DNA from 2 places in the Streptomyces sp. Sge12 genome. Region 2 is predicted to be linked to the other one. Evidence: riboswitches for the same ligand, from Rfam matches in the RefSeq annotation. Region 2 holds a riboswitch; the other holds the start of a gene.

Region 1 (3,469 bases), 4.1 Mb from region 2:
GGGCCGGCGGCGCCTCCATCGACCCGGCCACCGGCAAGGTCGTCGCCATGTACGGCGGGATCGACTACACCAAGCAGTACGTCAACAACGCGACCCGCCACGACTACCAGGTCGCCTCCACCTTCAAGCCGTTCGTCTTCGCCGCCGCCGTCGAGAACGGCTCCCGCACCCAGGACGGCCGCCGGATCACCCCGAACACGATCTACAACGGCGACAACAAGCGCCCCGTCACCGGCGGCCGGATCCGCTTCGCCCCCGAGAACGAGGGCCAGGTCTCGTACGGCAACATCACCGTCAACACCGCCACCGACCTCTCCGTCAACGCCGTGTACGCACAGATGGCCGTCGACGTCGGCACCGGCAAGGTCAAGCAGACCGCCATCGGCCTCGGCATCCCCGAGAACACCCCCAACTTCGTACCCGGCCCCGCCATGGCACTCGGCACCCTCCAGGCCGGCGTCGTGGACATGGCCCAGGCCTACGCCACCCTCGCCGACCACGGCCGCCGCACCCCCTACACCTTCCTCGAAAAGATCACCAAGGGCGGCGACACGATCGGCCTGCCCCCACGCACCCCCACCCAGGCCATCAGCCGCGAGGCCGCCGACACCACCACGTCCATGCTGGTCAGCGTCGTCGACAACGGCACCGGTACGGCCGCCCTCGCCGCCGGCCACCCGGCCGCGGGCAAAACCGGCACCGGCGAACTGGACCGCTCGGCCTGGTTCGCCGCCTACACCCCCGAGCTGGTCACCGTGGTCGCGATGATGGGCCAGGACCCGGACACCGGAACCCTGCAATCCCTCTACGGCGCCCTCGGCGAGTCCCGCATCGGCGGCGGCGGATACCCCGCCCGCATCTGGGCCGCGTACACGAAGACCGCCCTGGAGGGCACCGACCCCGTCGACTTCGACCTGGAACTCCAGCCCGGCGCCGCACAGCCCCCGCCCTCGACCGGCCCCGAGACCGAACCGCCGCAGGAGACCCCCGGCGAACCCTCGCCCAGCACCCCCGAACGCCCCACCCGCCCCACCCCCTCGAACGGGACGGGCGGCCGCAACCAGGGCGGACAGAACAACGGCGGCCAGAACCAGGGCGGCCAGGACAACGGCGGCCGGACGAACGGCGGCCAGGGCGACGGCGGCCAGGGCGACGGCGGCCGGGACAGCGGCGGCACCACCCAGGGCGGCGACCAGGGAGGCACCACCCAGGGCACCCAGGGCAGCGCCCAGGGAGCCACGCAAGGAATCGACGGCGACCCGGCGGAGGGCCTGCGACCGCCGTCGGCGTTCCTCGAATAGAGCGACCGTTTTGGTCGGAATCAGTGACCGGAGGTCGCCTTCAGCCCCACCACGGCGACCAGCAGCAGACAGATGAAGAAGATCCGGGCGGCGGTGACGGGCTCACCCAGCACCGCCATACCGAGCACGGCCGCACCGGCGGCGCCGATACCCACCCACACCCCGTACGCCGTGCCGATCGGCAGGGTCTTCGCCGCATAGGACAGCAGCACCATGCTCGCGACGATCCCGGCGCCCGTGAACACACTGGGCCACAGCCGGGTGAAACCGTCGGTGAACTTCATGCCGATCGACCAGCCGACCTCGAGCAGACCGGCGACGAGAAGAAGAACCCATGCCATGACGGCACCTCCGAGACATCGAGCGATACGGGGTGCGTCGTCTTGTCGTACCCGGTACGGCGCGTCTCGTCGGGTTCCCCTCCACCGTAGCAAAAGGCAACGAAAAGGGCCGGTGACCTGCGCCACCAGCCCTCTCACAAGGTCCTACAGGTACAACCCGGTGGAGTCCTCCGACCCCTCCAGCCGCTCCGCGGCCACCGCGTGCAGGTCCCGCTCGCGCATCAGCACGTACGTCGCACCCCGCACCTCGACCTCGGCACGGTCCTCGGGGTCGTACAGCACGCGGTCCCCGGGCTCGACGGTCCGTACGTTCTGCCCGACCGCGACCACCTCGGCCCAGGCCAGCCGCTTGCCCACCGCGGCCGTCGCGGGAATCAGGATGCCGCCGCCCGAGCGGCGCTCGCCCTCCGGCAGATCGGACTTCACGAGCACGCGGTCGTGCAGCATGCGGATGGGCAGCTTGTCGTGGGTGGTGTTCTCGCTCACGCCCCGAACCTACCTGTCCGTACCGGCCCCGTACCGCTCAGGGTCATCCGCGCCTGCGGCGCGCCGACACCACGAGCAGCCCGACCAGGCCCACCGCGACCAGGGCCACGGGCACGATCCGGTCGACGCGCGGAGCCCCGTCCTCATGACGCAGGCCGTCCTTCAGGTCGGTCACGACCCGGTTCACCGTGGCGAAGGCCCGCCCGGCGGTGTTGTCGACGGTCGAGGCGACCCGCGCCTTCGCGTCCCCGATGATCGTCTTCGGGTGCATGCGCACGCCGATCTCGTCGAGCGTCTCGGCGAGCTGCTCGCGGCGGCGGACGATGTCCGCCTCGATCTGTGCGGGGGTCCTGGCTTCCGACACCGCGCTGCCTCCGTCGTCGTGGTCCTGTGGGGCGTAGTCCGCCATGAACAGTCTGTCAGCTTAGTCTCATGGCATACCGATCCCCTCCCGAGGAGAGTGTCAACGATGAGCGAGCGGCTCCAGCCGGGCGACACCGCCCCCGCCTTCACCCTGCCCGACGCGGACGGCAACGAGGTCTCGCTCGCCGACCACAAGGGCCGCAAGGTGATCGTCTACTTCTACCCGTCCGCGCTGACGCCGGGCTGCACGAAGCAGGCCTGCGACTTCACGGACAACTTGTCCTTCCTGACGGGACACGGCTACGACGTCATCGGCGTGTCCCCGGACAAGCCGGAGAAGCTGGCGAAGTTCCGCGAGAAGGAGGACCTGAAGGTCACCCTGGTCAGCGACCCGGAGAAGGAGACGCTGACGGCGTACGGCGCGTACGGCGAGAAGAAGCTGTACGGCAAGACGGTCACCGGGGTCATCCGCTCCACGGTGGTCGTCGACGAGGAGGGCAAGGTCGAGCACGCCTTCTACAACGTCAAGGCGACGGGCCACGTTGCCAAGATCATCAAAGACCTGGGCCTCTGACCCCCCGCCCTCCCTTCCACAAGCGGCCCGCACCCCCGGTGCGGGCCGCTCCGCTTATCGGACGAAACCAGCCGTAACCGTCCGACTATCGGCCCGTTACTCCATACGAGAGCCGCACAGGCGGCCGGACGTCACGGAAGGGCCACACCATGGGAGAACCGCACGACCGCGACACCCTGACCGCAGCGGTCGCCGCATCGAGGGGCTGGGCCGACCTGATGCGGCGCCTCGGCTTCAAGGAGAGCGGAGGGCGACGCCGCATGCTGCAGGAGAAGGTCACCGCCTACGGAATCGACACCAGCCACTTCGCGAAAAGGAGCCCGTGGCGCAAGTACCCCGATGAGGTCATTGCCGCGGCGGCAGCGACGTCCACCACCCTGCGTGAGGTTGCGGTGAAGCTCGGC
Region 2 (3,469 bases):
AGCGTGCCGCGGGCCCCCAGGACCGCCTCGGCCATGCCGTACGCGTTGTCCTGCCGGCGGTCCTCGTGCCGCAGCCAGGGCAGCAGCTCGGGGCGGTCCGCGAGCAGTTTCAGCAGCGCGATGCGCACTTCGCCCACATCACCGGTGTCCTGGACACGCGCGATCAGCTCGGCCACGCGCCGCTCCGGCACCCGTCCGGCCAACGCCTCCGCGCAGGCCCGGCGGCGCCACCACGGCTGCGCCGAGTCGGCCACGCACGTCGCGAGGGCGTCGGCGTCGTACCCGCGCAGGCCCGCGGTGTCGGTCCGCCCGGCTTCCGGGGTCAGCGACTTGATCGTCTTCAGCATCCCGGGATGCTACTCGGTGGCGCCGGGCGGACTCCGCGCAATATTGCCCGCGCGGCGGCCGCCTGGGGGTAAGTCCACTTGATACAGGCCGAGTTGAACCTGCCATGAGCTGCGACGCCGAGCGCCCGCGCCGAACACTTCGCGCGGCACGGACGGCCGCCGGCGACACCTGCGGTCACCCTCCGTGTTTAACTGCCGGAAATTCGGTAACAAGACGTAGTGACAGGCAGTCAATACCGGACGGAAGGCAGGAACATGACCCTCGTTACCGTGCTCATCCTCGTCGCGGTCCTCGTCCTCGTCGGACTGCTGATCGCGGCTCCCAGCGCCAGCGTACGGCGCAACCCCTTCCCGGGCCGCCGGCAGCGAGCCGACCACCGCCGCTCGGGCGCTGCCCGGTCGACCGGGATTCCCGGCCAGCGGGGCATCCAGCACCACGCGCGGTGACCGCGGGCCGCGCCGGCCGCGGCCGCCCCGGGCGGACCGCGGCTGCGCGCCCGGCCGTCAGGCCGGCGGCGGGGGCGGGCCCTGCGTGAGGACCCTGGCCGCGGCCAGCTCCTCGCGGGAGGCCTGCTCGGCGAGGTCCAGGTAGCCGTACGCGTCCTCGCCGACCGGGATCCGCAGCGGTGTGGGGCCCTCGGCCGCCACGATGTCGAGGACCCGCGCGGCGAAGTCCTCGGGGCGCCCGGTCTCGGGGTTCTCCGCCAGCCCGCGGGCGCCCTCCAGCATCTCGCGGTTGGTCACGTCGTAGGCCGGAATCCGGCGCTGCGTCTGGGCCATGGACGTGCCGTAGCGCGTGGCGAACATGCCCGGCTCCACCACCGTGACGCGGATGCCGTGCGGGGCGGCCTCGACGGCCAGCGCCTGGCTCATGCCCTCCAGGGCGTGCTTGCCGGCGGTGTAGGCGGCCAGACCCGGGAATGCGATCCGGCCGACCACGGAGGAGATGTTGACGATGTGGCCGTGCCCCTGGGCCCGCATCAGCGGCAGGACGAGCCGGGTGAGCCGCCACGGGCCCACGACCAGGGTCTCCAACTGGTCGCGCAGCTCGGCGTCCGAGACCTCCTCGACCGCACCGAACAGCCCGATCCCCGCGTTGTTGACGAGCACGTCGATGCCGCCGAGACGCTCGGCGGCGCTGCGGACGGCCTCCTCGCAGGAGGCGGCGTCGCGCAGTTCGAGCGGGATCGGCACGATGCGGCCGGGCCAGGCGGCGGCGAGGTCCTCCAGGTCGGCGGTCTTGCGGGCGGTGACCGCCAGTTCGTCCCCGGCCCGGGCCGCGGCCGTGGCCAGCGCGTGCCCGAGGCCGGAGGAGCAGCCCGTGACCAGCCAGCGTCGTCCCATCGTTCCCCCGTGACGTGTGGTGTTCCGGATCGTGGTGATGACGGTCATGGTCGTGCGGCGGCGGCTCGCGGTCATCCCTCGTGCGGGGGCGTGCGGAGGCGCGCGGGCGCACGTACGGGCGCGCGTACGACCCGACCGGCCCGGCCGGCCCGGCTGCGGGTGAGGAAGTCACGGGTGAGGAAGTTCACCGCGGGGGTGTCCCCGGACGACGGATCGCGTTGCTAGATTGTCCGGCGGCCGGTCCCCGGCCCCGGACGAGATGCGCCGTACCCGGTTATGCACGACGACGCGCGAGGTGCTGCACGAGCAGCGCCGACCGCTGTCCGCACCCGGGCAGCGCCCTCGTCGAGCAAGATGGGCCGACCGCCATGACCGTGCCACTCACCCGCAGCCTGTACCGGACGACCGCGCACGCCGCCGGCGGCCGCACCGGATCCGTCCGCACGGACGACGGACGCCTGGACGTCCGCCTCGCCCCGCCCCGCAAGAAGGTGCCCGGCACCACCAACCCCGAGCAGCTGTTCGCGGCCGGTTTCGCCGCCTGCTTCACCTCCGCCCTCGCGGAGGTCGCCGCCGAGTTCGGGGCGGACGCCTCCGCCGCACGCGTGGCCTGCGAGGTGCAGCTCGGCACCACGGACACGCCCGCGGGCTACGGCCTCGCGGTGACGCTCACCGTCGGCCTGCCCGGGTGGCGGGCGGCGGACCTGCAACCCCTGCTGCACCGCGCGGACGCGGTCTGCCCGTACTCGCAGGCCGTGCGCGGCAACGTACCGCTGACCCTCCTCGCCGTGGACGGGCCCGCCGCCGATGACCTCGCCTGAGCCCGGCCGGGCCGGCCCCGGCGTCCCGGTGCCGGAGCGCGGCGCCTGGCTGCGGCGCGGCATCAGCCGCAACGGCGGACCCCTCGTCGAGGACCGCGAAGTGGTGTGGCTGCAGGCCGGGTCGTACTACGCCGACAGCCGGGGCTTCGCCGGCACGACCTCCTTCGACGGCTCCCAGGTGCACTTCCACCACCTCACGGGCGAGCCCGGCGAGGACGCCGGCACCTTCCGGTGGGAGGGTGGGAACCTCGTCGAGCGGGGCACCAACGCGGACGGTTCCACCTTCCTGGAGATCTGGACCCCGCTGCCCGGAACCGACGAGGACGGCACCTGCGGCTCCTGGTCCGGCCCGGACCACCACGTGGTGCGCCTCGGCCGCCACGTGGTGCACGTCGATTCCCGCACCGGTACGTACTGGCGGTTGTAGCCCCGCCCACTCCTCCTGCCCGGGCCACGGCATACTGAGCAGCGGATGACGTCGGCGGGCCGCGCCGAGCAGACCGGTGAGGGGGCCTCGGATGGCGCAGCTCTTCTTCGACAGCGGGGACCTCGAAGCCACGGAGGCGTTCCTGTCCGCGGCCTACACCCCCATGCAGATCACCGGACGCCCCGGCGACACCCGGGCGCAGATCTCCCGTACCGAGATGGGCGGTCTCAGCGTGGACCGTCTGTCGTTCGGCTACACGATGCGCTACGACGCGGACTGCCTGGGCAAGGTGTGCCTGGTCACGATGCACAGCGGCAGCATCGTGGACACCACCGACGGCCGCGAGGAAGTCTTCGGCCCGGGTGAGACCTTCCTCCTCGCCCCGCACGACCGGCCCTACGAGGGGCAGGTCCGCGCGGCCCGGTACACGATCACGATGTTCGACCCCCACCTGCTGAACCACGTCGCCTCCGTGCCGAGCGGCAAGGACGTGCGGATCACCGGGGCCCGCCCGGTCGGTCCGGACGGGA

The links. A riboswitch is a leader RNA that binds a small molecule or an ion and turns the genes downstream of it on or off. The one in region 2 is predicted to bind guanidine.
Region 1: another riboswitch for guanidine. It lies ahead of B6R96_RS22305 (DMT family transporter); the one in region 2 lies ahead of B6R96_RS04165 (Ohr family peroxiredoxin).

What each region holds. Positions count from the first base shown of each region.
Region 1 covers NZ_CP020555.1:4,984,763-4,988,231, reverse strand. Annotated here, with positions in the region: gene B6R96_RS22310 (transglycosylase domain-containing protein) at 1-1,301, shown strand, start outside; gene B6R96_RS22305 (DMT family transporter) at 1,322-1,642, opposite strand; guanidine-III (ykkC-III) riboswitch at 1,674-1,744, opposite strand; gene B6R96_RS22300 (GroES family chaperonin) at 1,787-2,128, opposite strand; gene B6R96_RS22295 (DUF3618 domain-containing protein) at 2,172-2,492, opposite strand; gene bcp (thioredoxin-dependent thiol peroxidase) at 2,598-3,065, shown strand; gene B6R96_RS22285 (HNH endonuclease signature motif containing protein) at 3,215-3,469, shown strand, end outside.
Region 2 covers NZ_CP020555.1:899,651-903,119, forward strand. Annotated here, with positions in the region: gene B6R96_RS04150 (hypothetical protein) at 1-347, opposite strand, end outside; gene B6R96_RS04155 (hypothetical protein) at 603-794, shown strand; gene B6R96_RS04160 (SDR family oxidoreductase) at 852-1,691, opposite strand; guanidine-III (ykkC-III) riboswitch at 1,922-1,984, shown strand; gene B6R96_RS04165 (Ohr family peroxiredoxin) at 2,060-2,512, shown strand; gene B6R96_RS04170 (hypothetical protein) at 2,499-2,939, shown strand; gene B6R96_RS04175 (helix-turn-helix transcriptional regulator) at 3,031-3,469, shown strand, end outside.